2 linked regions of the Sinorhizobium fredii NGR234 genome follow. The protein of the gene in region 1 interacts with the protein of each later gene in a pairwise test. Links are inferred from orthologs where the notes say so. Each region holds a gene or a part of one and is shown on either strand. Other genes may lie near its edges.

The links.
Region 2: the proteins of NGR_RS19935 (region 1) and ileS interact in binary tests that used the Escherichia coli proteins (3 or more experiments, as listed by UniProt). The link is inferred for Sinorhizobium fredii NGR234 from one-to-one orthologs.

The regions. Positions count from the first base shown.
Region 1 is NC_012587.1:1,789,686-1,798,300, forward strand. Bases 5,722-8,615 are described here. They hold NGR_RS19935 (sugar ABC transporter substrate-binding protein), read right to left. Parts: upstream 7,688-8,615; coding sequence 6,755-7,687; downstream 5,722-6,754. Other genes in these bases: NGR_RS19930 (sugar ABC transporter ATP-binding protein), read right to left, coding at 5,722-6,692; NGR_RS19940 (LacI family DNA-binding transcriptional regulator), read left to right, coding at 7,872-8,615. In the rest of the region: NGR_RS19895 (sensor histidine kinase), read left to right, coding at 1-256; NGR_RS19900 (diacylglycerol kinase), read right to left, coding at 278-691; cobT (nicotinate-nucleotide--dimethylbenzimidazole phosphoribosyltransferase), read right to left, coding at 875-1,891; NGR_RS19910 (adenosylcobinamide-GDP ribazoletransferase), read left to right, coding at 2,039-2,827; NGR_RS19915 (DUF1289 domain-containing protein), read left to right, coding at 2,940-3,161; NGR_RS19920 (TIGR02281 family clan AA aspartic protease), read left to right, coding at 3,158-3,859; NGR_RS19925 (ABC transporter permease), read right to left, coding at 4,118-5,125; more of NGR_RS19930, read right to left, coding at 5,127-5,721. UniProt on the Escherichia coli protein: Part of the ABC transporter complex RbsABC involved in ribose import. Binds ribose. Also serves as the primary chemoreceptor for chemotaxis.
Region 2 is NC_012587.1:459,851-469,080, reverse strand. Bases 3,138-6,646 are described here. They hold ileS (isoleucine--tRNA ligase), read right to left. Parts: upstream 6,248-6,646; coding sequence 3,338-6,247; downstream 3,138-3,337. Other genes in these bases: NGR_RS13445 (hypothetical protein), read right to left, coding at 3,138-3,212. Also shown: NGR_RS13460 (pseudouridine synthase), read right to left, coding at 1-1,573; NGR_RS13455 (nucleoside deaminase), read left to right, coding at 1,646-2,095; NGR_RS13450 (GNAT family N-acetyltransferase), read right to left, coding at 2,106-2,585; more of NGR_RS13445, read right to left, coding at 2,589-3,137; NGR_RS13430 (TIGR01459 family HAD-type hydrolase), read right to left, coding at 7,525-8,373; chrA (chromate efflux transporter), read right to left, coding at 8,485-9,230. UniProt on the Escherichia coli protein: Catalyzes the attachment of isoleucine to tRNA(Ile). As IleRS can inadvertently accommodate and process structurally similar amino acids such as valine, to avoid such errors it has two additional distinct tRNA(Ile)-dependent editing activities.

The sequences.
Region 1 (8,615 bases):
GGAAGAGATTCCGATCGTGCTCTCCGCCTTCGGACAGGGCTCGATCGCGATCAAGAGCGCCGAGCAGGGCACCGGACTTGGCCTGCCGATCGTCCAGGCGATCCTCGCCAAGCACAACGGTCAATTCATCCTGCGCTCGAAGCTTCGCGAAGGCACCGAGGCAATCGCCATCCTGCCGCCGCGCCGCGTGTTGCAGAGCCTGCCGCCGGTCGAGGACGCCCCCTCGCCGGCCCGCCGCCGCAAGAGCTTCGCGTGATCGAGTAATTATCGTCGGTCGTCAGCCTAGATAGCGCGCCAGAAACACCACGTACAAAGCGTAGGTGGCATTCGCCAGGATAAGGCAGAGGCAGGCGAAGGATCCGAGATCCTTGGCGTGCTTGCCCATGTCCGAGATTTCCGGCGAGACGCGGTCGACGATCTCTTCGATCGCCGTATTGATCGCTTCGAAAGCCATCATCAGCAGGAACAGGATGGCCATCGCCACATATTGGAAGAGGCTGGCGCCGGCGATGACGAAGGCGGCCATTGCAACGGCGAAGGCAATCAGCTCGTGGCGAAAAGCCGCCTCGCCGATCAGCCGCTTCGCACCGCCCAGCGAATAGCTCGCGGCCGCAAAGAGATGCCGGATGCCGGTATGCTTTGTGACAGGGGCCGCTTGACCGTGACGGGAGGTGGTGTTCTTGGCGTCCATTTCATCTCGACGAGCTTGACTGTGCAGCTTCGACATTGCGATTGCGGCGAATGCGAGGCCGGCTTCAATTGAAGAACGCCCCCATGTCTCCCGATAAGCGAGAAGGCGCGCCGCATCAAGACCGCAGTCGCCAAGCATACCATGGCTGACAGTCGACCGACAGGAATGGACCAAGCTTGGGCTTCAGTCCTTGTTGCTGACGCCGGCCTGGGCGAAGGTCGCCATTCCGCCATGGCAAGCGGCAGCCGCCTTGACGATGCCTGCGGCAAGTGCGGCGCCCGTGCCCTCGCCGAGCCGCATGCCGAGCGCCAAGAGTGGTGTCTTGCCGAGCTTTTCGATGGCGCGGATGTGCCCCGGTTCTCCCGAGACATGGCCGATCAGGCAATGGTCGAGTGCCGCCGGATTGGCAGCCTTGAGGATCGCTGCAGCGGCCGTCGCCACGTAGCCGTCGATGATCACAGGCACCTTCTGCATGCGCGCCGCGAGGATGGCGCCCGCCATGGCGGCGATCTCGCGCCCGCCGAGCCGGCGCATCAGTTCGAGCGGATCGGACAGGTGATCGCGATGCAGCGCCACAGCCCTCTCGACCGCGGCGATCTTGCGCTTCAACACTTCGCCTTCGGAGCCGGTGCCCGGACCGACCCATTCCTCCGCCGTCCCGCCATAGAGGCCGAGATTGATGGCGGCGGCGATCGTCGTGTTGCCGATGCCCATTTCGCCGATGCAGAGCAGGTCGGTGCCGCCGGCGATCGCCTCCATGCCGAAGGCCATCGTCGCGGCGCAGTCGCGTTCGGACAGCGCCGCTTCCTCGGTGATATCGCCGGTCGGATAATCGAGCGCCAGATCGAAGACCTTGAGCCCGAGGTCATGCGTCACGCAGATCTGATTGATGGCCGCGCCCCCGGCGGCGAAATTCTCCACCATCTGGGCCGTAACCGACGAGGGAAAAGGCGTGACGCCCTGCCTGGTCACACCGTGATTGCCGGCGAAGATCGCCACGAGCGGCCGGTTGACCGCAGGCGGACGGCCCGTCCAGGCGGCGAGCCAGAAAGCGATTTCCTCAAGACGGCCGAGCGCACCCGGCGGCTTCGTCAACTGCGCGTCCCGTTCACGCGCCGCAACAAGTGCCGCCGCATCCGGTCCCGGCAGGTTTCGCAACAACTCGCGGAAATCATCAAACGGCAGGCCGCTGGCACTCATGGGGAATCCTTGCATGTCCGAAGGTGGTCGGCGCCCGTCATAGAGGCTGCCAGCGTTTCCGGCAACGGCATTTGCGCCAAATGCTGTCGCCGGAGCATGATCCGGCAAAGGGCCGGCGATTCGGGCGGCTCCGACCTGGGAGCGACAATGCGCTTTATCGGCAACCTTTGTGATGATCTGGCGCGATCGGTGGCGTTCCTGAGCCGCATTCCCATGCCTCGGCGGCATTTCGTCGATTATGACGGTCGGCTGAGCCGCGCCGTGCGCGCCTTTCCGCTTGCCGGGATTGTGATCGCCCTGCCCGCCGCTTTGCTGGCGGCGCTCCTGGACGTGCTTCAGGCGAGCTCGCTGTTCACCGCTTTCCTGATCGTCGCCATGCAGGCGTTGGTCACCGGCGCGCTGCACGAGGACGGCCTCGGCGATACGGCCGACGGCCTGGGCGGCGGCCGCGATCGCGAGGCGGCACTGACAATCATGAAGGACAGCCGCATCGGCACCTATGCCGCGGTCGCGCTCATCCTTTCCTTCGGCCTTCGCGTCTCGGCGCTCGCCGCCTTCCTGCCGCTCCTCTCTCCCCTTGGTGGCGCATCGGCGCTTCTCGGGACTGCCGCCCTCAGCCGCATGGCCATGGTCTGGCACTGGTCGCGCCTGCTCCCGGCGCGCCGCGACGGCGTTGCCGCGGCAGCAGGCATTCCGGAACCGCGCGCGACATCACAGGCGCTGGGCTCCGGAGCAATCCTCGCGCTTCTGCTGTTCTATGCAGCCGGGATTCCGCCGATTGCAGCGCCGCTCGCTTTTGCCGCTTTCGCCGTCACAGTGTTGGGCTTCGGCAGGATCGTCTCCCGCAAGCTCGGTGGCCACACCGGCGACACGATCGGCGCCACGCAGCAGCTGACGGAAATCGCGGTGCTGGGCGCCCTTGCGCTGGCGGTCTGAAAGGCCGATATAGTTTGACGAACCCTACGGCGCCGCGCGTCCTATCAGACACGCGAAAGGCTGTAGCCCTTTGAATTGCTGCATGTTTTCAGTAGCAGAGCGCGCCAGGCCGATGGAATCTCCCTGCATTCTCGTTTGCGCAATCGACGACCGGACGGGCTACTGTTTCGGCTGCGGCCGCACGCGCGATGAAATCGGCTCCTGGACGCTCTACACCGAAGCGGAGCGGCACAACATCATGCTGGCGCTGCCGGCGCGCCTGGAAACGGTCGAGCGAAAGCCGCGACGCGAAACACGCCGGACGCGGCTGGCGCGGGAACGAAGCGGCATATGAACCGTCTGATCCTTCTGCTGGCAATCCTGGGCATCGGCCTCGCACTCCTCCTCATCAATCACGACAGCGGCCAGACCCTCGGCATGAACAATGACGACTTCGGGCAACTCGTCTCGCTCGGTGCCATTGCGACGCTGCTGGCCGCCGGGATACTCCGCAGCCGACGCCATTTCGGGGAGAGTGTGCGCCAGATTGCCATATGGCTGCTGATCGCCGTTGGCCTCGTTTCCGGCTATGCCTATCGCGTCGAGCTTCAGGCCTTCGGCGATCGGGTCCTTTCCGAACTGATGCCCGGCCGAACGATGGTCGTCACCGACAGCGGGGGGCAGCAGGAAGTCGTGCTGCGCAAGCGCCTCGACGGCCATTTCCAGGCCGACGCAACGATCAATGGCCGGGCGGTCAGCATGCTCGTCGATACCGGCGCCAGCAGCATCGCCCTCACCTACGACGACGCCGAACGGATCGGCCTCGATCCGTCGAACCTTGGCTATACGCTGACCGTGATGACGGCAAACGGGCCGGCGCTTGCCGCGCCGGTGACGCTGGAGCAAATTGCGATCGGCTCGATCGAGCGCCGCAATATCCGGGCAACCGTCGCGGCGGAAGGCAAGCTCGACCGCAGTCTGCTCGGCATGAGCTTCCTCTCGACCCTCGATTCCCTGCAGATGCGGACCGATGAACTGCGGCTGCGGGACTAGATCCATCCTTGTCGCCGTCGCGACGGTTCTCGGCGCTCCGGTCTGGGTGCGGCCTTTGGCCAATGCATGCCGCCCAAATGTGTGCGGCGGTTTGGGATGACGTAATTTGGCTTGGCGAATGCTTTTCCGTCCTCATCCCTGTGCTTCTCACAGGGATGAGGACGGAGGAGAGGCCCTGCCGTTCCGCAACCGACGAAGCTATTGTCGTGTACCGTGGACTACGTTTGAACGCCCCGCGCTTGAGGCGGACCGCCGCCGTCAGGCGGCCGTGATCCGTTCGCGGTACTTGTCGATGATGACGGCCAGGATGATCACGACACCGGTAATCAACTGACGCATGAAATCGCTCAGCCCGAAGAGGATGAGGCCGTTCGCCAATACGCCGATGATGCAGGCGCCAAGCAGCGTCCCGATCACGCTGCCGCGTCCGCCGCTGAGGCTCGTTCCGCCGATGATGACGGCGGCGATGGCGTTGAGTTCGAAGCCGATGCCGATGATCGGGCTGGCGATGTTGAGCCTTGCCATGTAGACCATCGCGGCAATCCCGACCAGGATGCCGGCGATCGTGAACGCCGCGATCTTGTAGGTCATCAGCGAGTGGCCGGCGAGGCGAACGGCTTCCTCGTTATTGCCGATCCCGTAGAGCAGCCGCCCGAACACCGTCTTCGAAAGGACGAACCAGGCGACGGCCACAAGAGCAAGCGCGATCAGGAAGACGACCGGCACGCCGTAGATCATCTGCGAGCCAAAGGCGTTGAAACTCGCCGGAAAGGAATAGATGGTCCGGGCATCCGTCACCTGCAGCGCGGCGCCGCGGGCGATGTTAAGCATGCCGAGCGTGACGATGAAGGACGGCAGCCCCCAGAAGGCGCTGATCCAGCCGTTCAGGAAGCCGCAGAGCGCACCGGTCCCGACCGCCGCAACGGTCGCCAGGCTCACCGCCTGGAAGACCGAGAGGTCCGGAATGGTCAGCACCGAGCCGCCGACCACCGCGCAGAACGCCAGCATGGAGCCGACCGAGAGATCGATGCCGCCGATAAGGATGACGAAAGTCATGCCGATCGCGAGGATCAGGTTGATGGTGATCTGCGTCAGGATGTTGGAAATGTTGTTCGGCGACAGGAAGTGATCCGTCGTCAGGGCGAAAAACAGGATGAGCAGCAGGAGGGCGATGCCGATGCCGGCGTCGCGCAGCAGCAGCTTCATCGAGACTGCCGGGGCGACCGCTGCGACCGGCGCGCTTGGTACTTGTTCGTCGAGTTGCATGTCAGTGCCCCGTCTGTCTTTTTTCGCCCTGATAGGCGTAGGTCAGAATCTTTTCTTCGGAGAATTCGGCGCGCGGGAGCGAGCCAACGATGCGATGCTGCGACATCACCATGATCCTGTCGCAAAGCGTCATCAGTTCAGGCAGTTCCGAGGAAACCACCAGGAGAGCAAGGCCGCGTTCGGCCAGTCGCCGGATCAGGGCGTAGATCTCCGCCTTTGCGCCGACATCTACGCCGCGGGTCGGTTCATCCAAGAGCAGGATCTCCGGCTTGCGCGCGAGCCATTTGGCGAGAACCACCTTCTGCTGGTTGCCGCCCGAGAGTGTCGCGGCGTTCTTGCCGGGCCCGCCATATTTCAGCTTCAGATCGGCTCCGAGCTTTTCGGTCAGGGCATTTTCGGCCCTTTGATCGAGCAGGCCACCCCGTGACACATCCGACAGAGAAGCCATCGTCACGTTCGCTGCGATCGGCATCGACAGGATCAGCCCTTCTTCCTTGCGGTCTTCGGTGACGAAGCCGATTCCCGCGCGGATCGCATCGCGGGGAGAACGCAGGGCTACCGGTTTGCCGTCCCGCATCAAGGTGCCTGACAGCGGCGGTTCGGCGGCGAAGATGGCGCGCAGCAATTCGGTGCGGCCGGAGCCTACGAGGCCGGCGATGCCGAGAATTTCGCCCTTGTGAAGATCGAAGGAGATTCCGTCCACATGGGGTGATTGCGCATGGCGAAAGTTGACCAGCGACAGCACTGTGTCGGACCGCGCCGACGACGCGGTGCTGTGCGTCATCTCCTTTTGCAGTTGCTGCCCGACCATGGCCCGGACCAGCTCGTCCTGGGTCGTCTCGCCAATCCGGCGGCTCGTGACCGTTTCGCCGTTGCGCAAGACCGTAACCCGGTCGCATAGCCGGAAAACCTCGTCGAGGTGGTGCGAGACGAAAATGATGGACACGCCACGCCGCCGCAGGTCGTCGATGATCGCGAACAGTCGTTCGGTTTCACGCGACGTCAGCGTGGCGGTTGGCTCGTCCAGGATGAGCACCCGGCTCTCTGTCATCAGCGCACGGGCGACCTCGACGAGCTGCCGATGGGCAATGCCGAGCCGTTCCACCGGCCAGCGGACATCGATATCCTTCAATCCGATCGCATCGAGAGCGGCTCGGACGCGTGTGTGCATGTCGCGGCGCTTCACCACGCCGAGGGCGTTGCGCGGCAAGTGCTCGATAAAGATGTTCTCGGCGACCGAGAGAAAGGGCAGCAGGTTGAACTCCTGGTGCACGACCTGCAGGCCGCGCGCCTTGGCATCCCGCGGCGTGTGCGGCGCATAGGCGTCGCCGGCCAATGTGATGGCACCGGAGTCGGGCTTGACGATGCCGCAAAGGACCTTGATGAGGGTGGACTTTCCGGCGCCGTTCTCGCCGATAAGCCCGTGCACCTCTCCGGGCGCGACCGAGAGCGTCACGCCGGCAAGCGCGACCGTTCCGCCGAAGCGTTTGCGAATGTCGTGAAGCTCGAGCAGTGGCTGCGTTGCCGTGCTCGTCGCCCCGTCGACGTGGGCCAGGTTCGTTTTCATGGAAACATCCCCGCGGGAGGAGACCGCACCAGCAAGAAGCCGGTGCGGTGCGACAGGCCGCGTTACTTCACGTCGTCCGTGGTAACGAGCTTGATGTCGGTCTTGACCCAGCCCTCGAGCTTCGGTCCGCCGCCCACCACCGCCAGCGCCTTGTCGATGGCATCGGATGCCATTTGCGAACCGAACTGGTCCACGGTCGCAAGCAGCTTGCCTTCCTTCAGCAGCGGCTGGACGGCCGAGACGTTGTCGAAGCCGACGACCTTGATGTCGGAGCGGCCGGCAGCATCGAGCGCCTTGATGACGCCAATCGCCATCGAGTCGTTTGCCGCCATGACACCCTGGATGTCCGGGTGAGCCGTCAGCATTGTCGAGAACACCGAGTTGGCCTCTTCCGTCTCCCAATGCGCGGTGCGCGAATCGAGAAGGTTGAGCTTGCCGGCGGCGACCGCATCCTCAAAGCCGAGCTTGCGCTGGGCCGCGTTGTCGGCACCCGGATTGCCCTCGATGATGACGACCTTGCCGCCTTCGCCGAGCGCCTTGGCAAGGGCGTCGCCGGCCAGCTTGGCGCCGCCGCGGTTGTCGGGGCCGACGAAGGCCAGATCGAGCCCTGCATCCTTCTTGGCCTGCTCGTCGAGCGACACGTCGAAGTTGACCACCGTGATACCTGCATCGATCGCCTTCTTCAGCGGAGCGACCATCGCACGCGAATCGGCTGGTGCAATGACGATCGCATCGACGCCCTGGGTGATGAAGTTCTCGACACCGTTCAACTGGCTTTCGAAATCCGTCTCGTTCTGCATGCCGATGGCCTTCAGCTCATAGTCGCCACGCTTCTTGGCGTGGGCCTCGGCGCCCTCCAGCATGTTCTTGAAGAAGTCGTTGGCGAGCGACTTCATGACGAGGCCGACGACCGGCTTGTCGGCGGCGGCGGCAATGGTCGGCAGCGCCGTTGCTGCGACGAGTGCCACGACGGATGCGAGTTTGAAAAGTTTCATCGGTAATCCTCCTTGAGAAACCGCCGCCCTCCAGCAACGGTGAAACGTTTCATCGGCAAACCAGATATCGTTTCGGGCAGCAGGAAATCGTTTCAACGCGACCCTGTCAATATGAAACGTTTCATCGTTGCAATCTTTTGCACTGCATCTATATCTAGTCGCACGCTAAGGCTTGGCCGCGGAGGTGCTTTTGACCGTCACGATCAAAGATGTCGCGAAGGCCGCGGGAGTCGCCGTCGGCACCGTCTCCCGGGTGCTTGCCAAGAACAAGACGGTCAGTGAAGAGATTCGGATCCGCGTCGAAGAAGTCATCCGGGAACTCGGCTACACGCCAAACTCCCTGGGACGTAACCTGAGGCTGAACAAGACTGACCTCATAGGCTTGGTGATCCCTGATATCACCAACCCGTTCTTTGCCGAGCTTGCGAAACATGTCGAGATGCTGGCGTCGGCTGAAGGCTATTCGGTTCTCCTTGCCAATTCCCATGACGATCCCGCCGCCGAACAGCAGCAGGTACAAACGCTGCTCGGCCGCCTGCCAAGCGGGCTTATCCTGGTTCCGGTCAGCGAAAGCAGGATCGGAGACCTCGTCAGCGGCAGGAATACCGTCACCGTCGACCGCCCTTTGAAAGGGCAGACACTGGTCGGCGTGGATAACCGAAGAGGCGGCTATCTCGCCGCCGACTACCTGTTGTCACTCGGGCACCGCCGCCTCGGCTACATGGGGGGGCCCCAAATGCTGGACGTCGCGCGCGAGCGGTATGAAGGCTTCCTCAGTCGGATTCAGGCGTTTCAGCAACGGCATCCGGGCCAGTCACTCGCCGTCCAGACTGTTGACGGCAATTTCGACTACAAGGCCGGTGAGGAACTTGGAAACAGGCTGTTGCGACAGGAACACCCGCCGACGGCGATCGCCACCGCCAGCGAC
Region 2 (9,230 bases), 1.3 Mb from region 1 along the record:
TTTCGGAAAATGCGCGGCTGTCGCCTGCGGCCCGCGCCGGACGTTCGCCACGCGGGCGCTCGCTGCCTTCGCGACGCGGCGGGCGATCGCCGTGGTCGCGCGATTTCCGTTCGCCGGAATCGAAAGGCCGGCGGCGTTCGAAACCACCGTCGCGAGCCTCATCCTTACGGCGAACCGGTTCGCTGGCGCTGATCCAATCGCCATCCTCGTCGGCACGTTTGACCGGTGGCCGCGGGGCGCGGTCCGGCCGAGCATCTGCCTTGGCAGGGCGTGCCTTGCGGTCGGGATCGAACTTTGCCGATGTCTTTGTCGCGGCGCCATCCTTGGTGCGGCCGTAACGCTTCGTCTTCGGCGCACCTTCCGGACGCTCGCGACGCGCGGGTTTCGGCGAGGTGTCTTCCTCAGCCCCCTTCGGCTTCTTTTCAGCGACCGGACGCGCCCCAGGCGCCATCCAGACATTCGCCGTTCGGCTGCGCTTCGCCGGAGGCCGGGCGGGGCGATCCTCGAACTTCTCGCGGGGACGTTCCCGCCGGTCGCGGGAACGGCTGTCATCGCGCTGCGTATCAAGGCGCGCAAGTGCCCGTTCGCGCTTGTCCTCGGGCTTTTCACGCCGGGCGCTTCGTTCCTTCCCCCACTCGGGAGCGACCTCGTTGTGGGCTTCCCTTTCCGGCGCGGCCGGCTGGTCGTTGTAGAGCGGCGCGTCGAAATTCGCCTTCGATTCGGCGATCAAACGCGGGCCGAGCTGGTCCCGGAGCGTGCGGCCCCGGATCTCCTGGACATGGCCCTCCGGCAACTCGCCCAGTTGGAACGGGCCATAGGAAATGCGGATCAGCCGGTTCACGTCGAGGCCGAGCGCCCCGAGCACGTTCTTGATCTCGCGGTTCTTGCCTTCGCGGAGCCCCATGGTGATCCAGACGTTCGATCCCTGAACCCGGTCGAGCGTCGCCTCGATCGCACCATAGAGGACGCCGTCGACGGCGATCCCCTCCTTCAGCCGGTCGAGCGCTTCCTGGTCGATTTCGCCATGCGCGCGGACGCGATAGCGTCGCAACCAACCGGTCGACGGCAATTCGAGGGCGCGGGCAAGTCCCCCGTCGTTGGTCAGGAGCAGCAGGCCCTCGGTATTGATGTCAAGGCGGCCGACCGACAGCACGCGCGGCAGTTCGTCCGGCAGGTTGTCGAAGACCGTCGGGCGGCCCTCCGGATCGGAATTGGTCGTCACCAGACCGGCCGGTTTGTAATAGAGCCAGAGGCGCGTCCGCTCGATGCCGCGGATCGGATGGCCGTCGACCTCGATTTGGTCGGCAAGCGTTGCATTGACAACTGGCGTCTCAAGCACGACGCCGTTGAGCTTGACGCGCCCTTCCATGATCATCCGCTCGATGTCGCGGCGCGAGGCGACGCCGGCGCGCGACAGGATCTTCGAGATGCGCTGCGGCTCGTCGAGGCCGGCATCAGCTTTCGGCGCCGCGTTGCCGGGTCGCGCCGCGTTGGCCTTCTTCTCGCCGGAAGAGTAATTGCCCTTCCGACCTTTACCCTTGCCGGGCCCGGTGGACTTGTCTTTGAATGTCATTTCTGTTGCCTGCCTTTTGCGGCTGTCCTATCAGGTCGAGGGCCGTGGGTTAAGAGAAATTATGAGCACGTGATGGCGGAAACGACGCGCTACATGGATGCGGCACTCGACGAGGCGCGGAAGGCGGCTGCGCGGGGCGAGGTGCCGATCGGCGCCGTCGTGGTGCTCGACGGCGAGGTCGTCGCCGCTGCCGGCAATCGCACGCGCGAATTGAGGGACATCACCGCCCATGCCGAAATCGAAGCGATCCGCCAGGCGGCAGCCGCCGTTGGCGACGAGCGTCTTTCGGGCGCCGATCTCTATGTGACGCTTGAACCTTGCACCATGTGCGCGGCAGCGATCTCCTTTGCGCGCATACGCCGCCTTTACTACGGCGCCGAGGATCCGAAAGGCGGCGCCGTCGAAAACGGCGTCAGGTTCTATGGCTCGCCGACCTGCCACCATGTGCCGGATGTCTATTCCGGCCTCGCCGAGCGCGAGGCCGCCGATCTTCTGCGCGCGTTTTTTACCGCCCGGCGTTGACGGAAACAGATCAACTGGCGGCGAGCGCCTCGAGTTCCTTCCCCACCAGCCGATAGCGTGTCCACTCCGACAGCGGTTCCGCCCCGATCGCCTCGTAGACGCGAATGGCCGGCTCGTTCCAATCGAGAACGCTCCACTCGAAGCGGCCGCAACCCTCGGCGATCGCAATGCGCGCCAGGTGCTTGAGCAGCATCTTGCCTGCCCCGGAGCCGCGGTGCTCGGGCGTCACGTACAGATCCTCGAGATAGAGGCCCTTGCGGGCCTGCCAGGTCGAATAGTTGTAGAACCAGATGGCGAAGCCGGCCGGCGCGCCGTCGACCTCGCAGATGACCGCACGGCTGACCCGATCCGGCCCGAAGAGCGACGCGGTCAGAAGCTCGACGGTCGCCTCGACCTCATGCTCGGCTTTCTCATAGGTGGCGAGCTCGGTGATGAAACGCAGGATCGTCGCCGCATCGTCCGGAACCGCGTCGCGAATGCCGATTGCCATGGCTTAGAACGGCCAGTACCACTTGCTGCCGCTGTTGGCGACCTGCGCCGCCTTCTTGCGCCGGCGTTCCTTGTCCTTTTCCGCCTCGCCGAGATCTGTTTCGGCGCCCTCCGGCAGGCGGCGATATTCGAGCGGCGGGTCGCTCAGGAACCGGCGCTTGTCGGAATAGGCGCCCATCTCGATCTTGCGGGCTTCGCGATAGGCCGCCTGCTGTTCCTTGGCGGAAAGACGGCGACCGTTGGCGCTCGCCTTTGCAAGCGGCGATACGTAATTGGGATTGTTCTTGTTGGCGTCAGCCTCTTCGCGCAGGCGATTGCGCACTTCCTCGGGCGACTCGACCCAGGCGGGATTGGCTTCGCGGTTGGCGAGAGACTGCTGCGGCTGAATCAGCGCGGCTTGCTCTCCCTGCTGCGGCGGCAACACCAGGCCCGCACGCGGCTGGTATTTGACCGGGTCCTTCTTGGGCGGGGCCAGGCTGATGGCGCTGCCGAGGTCGTCGACCAACTGTTCGCCTGCCGACTTGTCCGTACCGTAGGTCGGGCCGCCGATGCAGCCGGAAAGCACCAGGCTACCTGCCACGACAGCAGCAATGCCCGCAAACACCCGCAACTCTCGCGTCATTTCCATGAAATTCCTTCCAGCCCCGCCGCACCGCGGCCATTACGCGCCCCCATGGCGGAAAAATCCGCCAAATTTCGGGCAGTTTGTACCGGATGAACGCGGCAAGCGCAATTCACCCGGTAAAACGTCCATCAAGGCTTGAAGCCGAGCTCCCGCAATGCGGCGGCGTCGCGCGCCGACACGTCCGGATAAAACGGATCGGAGCCGATATCCGTGGTGATTCGCCAGGAGCGGGCGCATTTGCGGCCTTCGGCAAGCTTCGGCACGACGCCGACCTTTGCCACGTCCGGCAAGGTGAAGGCACCGGCCGGCCCCTCGGCGCCGTCGATCTCGATCGCCGAGGTGATGCAGATCTCGGCGAAGTCCTGGCCATCGAGCGCCGCTCTCAGGTCCGGGTCGGCGACGTGGACAATCGGGGCGGCCTCGAGCGAGGAGCCGATCCGCTTGTCCTTGCGCTCGATCTCGAGAGCTCCGGTGACGACCTTGCGCACTTCGCGGATCTTCCGCCACTTCTCGGCGAGCACCTCGTTGCGCCACTCCGCCGGCACGGCCGGGAACTGCTCGAGATGCACCGAGACGGCCTCCGGATTGCGGGAAAGCCAGGCTTCCTCGGCGGTGAAGGGCAGCATCGGTGCGAGCCAGGTGACCAGGCAATCGAACAGCGTACGGATGACCTGGAGCGCAGCGCGGCGGCGAAGCGACGACGGCGCATCGCAGTAGAGCGCGTCCTTGCGGATGTCGAAATAGAAGGCCGACAGTTCGACATTCGAGAAATCGATCAGCGCCCGGGCGATCCGCTTGAAGTCGAAGGCATCGTAGCCTTCGCGCACCAGCCGGTCGAGTTCGGCCAGCCGGTGCAGCATCAGTTGCTCGAGCTCCGGCATGTCGGCGAGCGCGATCGTCTCGCCCTTGTCGTGGGCGAGGGTGCCCAGCATCCAGCGGATGGTGTTCCTGAGCTTACGGTAGGCATCGATATTGGTCTGGATGATCGTCTTGCCGAGGCGCTGGTCTTCCCAATAGTCGGTCGTCATCACCCAGAGGCGCAGGATGTCGGCGCCGGCATCCTTCATCACCTCCTGCGGCGTGACGGTGTTGCCCTTCGACTTCGACATCTTCTCGCCCTTCTCATCCATGGTGAAACCATGGGTGACGACGGCGTCGTAGGGCGCACGGCCACGGGTCGCGCAGCTTTCCAGCAACGAGGAATGGAACCAGCCGCGGTGCTGGTCGGAGCCTTCGAGATAGACATCGGCCGGCCATTTCAGATCCGGACGGTCCTCGAGCGTGAAGGTGTGGGTCGAGCCGGAATCGAACCACACGTCGAGGATGTCCATGACCTGGTGCCAGCGGGCATGGTCGTGGTCGTTTCCAAGGAAGCGCTCCTTCGCCCCCTCGGCAAACCAGGCGTCGGCGCCTTCCTCCTCGAAGGCCTCGAGGATGCGGGCGTTGACCTTTTCGTCGACGAGGATCTGGCCGTCATCGTCGGCAAAGATCGCGATCGGCACGCCCCAGGCGCGCTGGCGCGACAGCACCCAGTCGGGGCGCTGCTCGATCATGGCACGCAGGCGGTTCTGGCCGGCGCCGGGGACGAAGCGGGTGTCGTCGATGGCGTTGAGGGCCCGCGAGCGCAGCGTCGTGCCGTCGCCGAAGTCCTTGTCCATGTAGACGAACCATTGCGGCGTGTTGCGGAAGATGACCGGCTTCTTCGAGCGCCAGGAATGCGGATAGGAATGCTTCATCCGGCCGCGGGCAAAAAGCGCATGGCGGGCGATCAGCGCCTTGATGACGCGGTCGTTGGCGTCGCCCTTCTTGCCCTTGTCGTCGATGACCCGTCCGGCGCCGCCTTCGGCCTCGGGACCGAAGCCCGGCGCGTCGGCCGTGTAATAGCCGGCGTCGTCGACCGGGAACGGGATCGCCGACGAGATACCGCGGTCTTCGAGGAGGCGCACGTTCTCCATCCAGGCCTCGAAGTCCTCGCGGCCGTGGCTCGGTGCGGTGTGGACGAAGCCGGTGCCGGCGTCGTCCGTCACATGCTCGCCGTCGAGGAGCGGCACCTGGAAGGCATAACCACCGCCGAGACCGTGAAGCGGATGGGCGCAAGTGACCGTGCCCAACTCCTCCGGCTCGAGATCGCGGACAAAATTGAAGGTGACCTTTGCCTTGGCGGCCGACTCGTCCGCGAGGCGCTTGGCGAAGATCAGCTTTTCGCCCGGCTGCGGGCCATAATCGTTCTCGGCCGTCGCGACCTCGTAGAGGCCATAGGCGTAGCGCGACGAATAGGCGACCGCGCGGTTGCCGGGGATCGTCCAGGGCGTCGTGGTCCAGATGACGACGAAGGCGCCGGCGAGCGCGTCCGGACCTTCGGCGACAGGGAACTTCACCCAGATCATGTCGCTCTCGACATCGGCATATTCGATTTCGGCCTCGGCCAGCGCGGTGCGCTCGACGACCGACCACATGACGGGCTTGGAACCGCGATAGAGCTGGCCGGCCTTGGCGATCTTCATCAGTTCGCCGGCGATGCGGGCTTCCGCATGGAAGTTCATCGTCGTGTAAGGCTTATCGAAATCGCCCTCGATGCCAAGCCGCTTGAACTCCTCGGTCTGGACCTCGATCCAGCCACTGGCGAAGTCGCGGCATTCCTGGCGGAACTCGTTGACCGGAACGTCGTCCTTGTTGCGGCCCTTCTCGCGATATTTCTCCTCGATCTTCCATTCGATCGGCAGGCCGTGGCAGTCCCAGCCCGGGACGTAATTGGCGTCGAAGCCGCGCATCTGGAACGAGCGGTTGATGACGTCCTTGAGGATCTTGTTCAGCGCATGGCCGATATGGATGTTGCCGTTGGCATAGGGCGGTCCGTCATGCAGCACGAACTTTTCGCGGCCGGCGGCGGAGGCGCGAAGCTTCTTGTAGAGCTCCATCTTCTGCCAGCGGGCGACGGTTTCCGGCTCCTTCTGCGGCAGGCCGGCGCGCATCGGGAACTCCGTCTGCGGCAGGTAGAGCGTCGAGGAATAGTCGATCTTTTCAGCGGTCTCTGTCATGGTCTTTTGCATTCGTCTTTTCCGCGCGGGATCGTCACGCAGGCGGAAGGGTTCGGTCTATCGAAGATGACTGGAAGGGCGTGAAACGCCGAAATCCCGGACCTTCCGGCGCCCCTAGCGCGCGCGGAAAGCCGGGCCGATAATTCGCTGATCGATGGTCAATCGACGATGCCGGGTCATAGTGGCCGGTTGTTTAAGGCGTTTTCGGCCTTTTGAAAAGGTCCGCGAGCGCAGCATGGCGCGATTCTTTGCGCCAGCATACTGCCTCCCTCGCCCACCTCAGGCGAAATTGATCTGGCGGTCGATCTCGCTCAAAGGCTGAACGCCGGCAAGAAGGGCACGCGCCTCCTTCTCGTCCTCTCTCATATGCGCCATCAAAGGCTCCAGCCCGTCGAATTTCAGCTCGTCGCGCAGATGCCCAAAGAAGGAGACGGCGCAGACCTCGCCGTAGAGATCGCCGGAGAAGTCGAAGACGAAGGTCTCCAGCAGCGCTTCTCCATCGCTGTCGACGGTCGGACGGCGGCCGAAGCTTGCGACGCCGTCGTAAAGAGAACCGTCCGCTCGGCGGAAGCGCACCGCATAGATGCCGTTTCGGAGTTCGGCTTCCTGCGGTAGGCGCATGTTCGCGGTCGGATAGCCGAGGGTGCGCCCGAGCTTCTTGCCGCCGATCACCTCCGCTTCGACCGTGTAGCGATAGCCGAGCATGCCGGCCGCATGCGAGACATCGCCTTCGGCCAGCAAGGAGCGGATGAAGCTCGAAGAAATGACGGAGGCGTTCTCGTCGCGGAAGGCGTCCACCAGCGTCACGCCGAAGCCTTCCTTCGAGCCGGCCGCCATCAGGAAGGCCGGACCGCCTTCCCGCCCCTTGCCAAAATGGAAATCGAAACCGGTGACGACATGTGAGGCGTGCAGCCATTCGCGCAGGATGCGGTGGATGAAATCGGGAGGCCGACAGTTCCGAAAAGGTCCGATCGAAGGGATATTCGATCACGGCGCCAAAACCCATCCCTTCGAGGATGCGGGCCTTCAGCGGCGCCGGGGTCAGGCGGAACACGGGCTGGTCGGGCCGGAAGACGGTGCGCGGATGCGGTTCGAAGGTCAGCACGAGAGCCGGAACGCCCCGGCCCTTTGCCTCGTCGAGCGCGCGGTTCAGCACCGACTGGTGGCCCCGGTGGACGCCGTCGAAATTGCCGATCGCGATCACGCCGCCGTGGAGACGTTCGGGAAGCGGATCACGGGTCTCGTTGCGATGAAAAACCGTCATTGCCGTCTTCCTGTCAGGCGAGCCGGGGCATCCACCACTTCGGCGTCGCTCCTTCCTTCTTCAGGAAGGCGGCGAGCTTCGCCTCGTCGGTGCGGCTTTCATGCATGTATTCCTGCGCGTGAATGCCGGCGCTGATATAGAGCAGATCGAAGCCCGCGTCCTGCGCTCCCTTCACATCGGTCGGCATGCCGTCGCCCACGGCGACGACCCTCGCGAGGTCGAAGGCACCTCTCACCGCCTTCGCTTCGCCAAGGGCGGCGCGGTAGATCGCCTTGTAGGGCTTGCCGGCGATGCGCGCCTCGCCGCCGAGTTCCTCGTAAAGCTTGGCGATCGCGCCCGCGCAGGGGATCAGCCGATGGCCGCGTTCGACGACGAGATCGGGATTGGCACAGATGAACGGTATCTTCCGTTTGGCAAGCCCGGTGAGCGTGGCGCGATAGTGCTCGGGCGTTTCGGTCTCGTCGTCGTAAAAGCCGGCGCAGACGATCGCCTCGGCCTCTTCCGCCGAAACGATCTCGGTGCCCAGTCCTTCCAGCAGCGGCAGGTCGCGATCGGCGCCGATGAAGTAAATCCGCTTCTCTGCGGCAGCGATCAGCGCCCGCGTCACGTCGCCGGAGGTAACGATCCGATCATAGGCTTCGTCGGGAACGCCGAGACCGCGGATCTGCACCTTGACGCTCGGATGCGGCCGCGGCGAATTGGTGATGAGGACGACCGTCACACCTTGGGCGCGCGCCTCGGCAAGCGCCTCGCAGGCGGAGGCGAAGGCCTGGACGCCATTGTGAAGCACACCCCAGACGTCGCAAAGCACCACGTCATACCGGCTGGCGATTTCCCGATAACTGTTGATCCTGACGGCCATCCTGGCTTCCTGCAAACTCGGCTTCCCGGCTGACATCGCAAGGAAGGGCCAAGAATACAAGCCTCGCCTATCGAAAAACGCCGCACTTCCCAAGATTCGGCGGCGGCAATATCAGACTAGCATCAGCAACCAGCCGGCCGCGGCACAGATTGCGAGCGTCTGGAAAACACCGCGCTTCCACCAGAGAAGCGAGGCGGCCGCCAGGATGGTCAGGAACAATGCGGCAGGGTGGAGCGTCGTCGGGTCCGGATAGGGGAGCGAAAGCGGCCCGGCCTCCAAGCGCTCGACGCGGCCGAAGAGGACGTGAAGGCCGAACCAGACCGCGAGGTTGAGAATGACGCCCGCGACCGCCGCCGAGATGGCCGACAATGCGCCGGAGAGCGCAACGTTGGCGCGCAGCCGCTCGACATAGGGCGCGCCCAGGAAGATCCACATAAAGCACGGAACGAAGGTGACCCAGGTCGCAAGCGTCGCGCCGAGCATGCCTGATGTCAGCGGGTCGACACCGATCGGGGCCCGGTAGGCCCCCATGAAGCCGACGAAGGCGAGCACGAGCACCAGCGGTCCCGGCGTCGTCTCCGCCAGCGCCAGGCCATCCACCATCTCGCCGGGCTGCAGCCAGTGATAAGTCTCGACCGCCTGCTGTGCTACATAGGCGAGAACGGCATAGGCGCCGCCGAAGGTGACGACCGCCATCTGCGAGAAGAAGACGCCGACGTCGGTGTAGACATTTTTCCCTCCGACCGTGGCGAAAATCAACGCGAACGGTGCCAGCCAGAGAGCGCCCCACACGGCAACGACCGCCGCCGCCCTTCCCCAGGTCGGCTTGCCATCGGGATAATCCGCGCCGATAACGG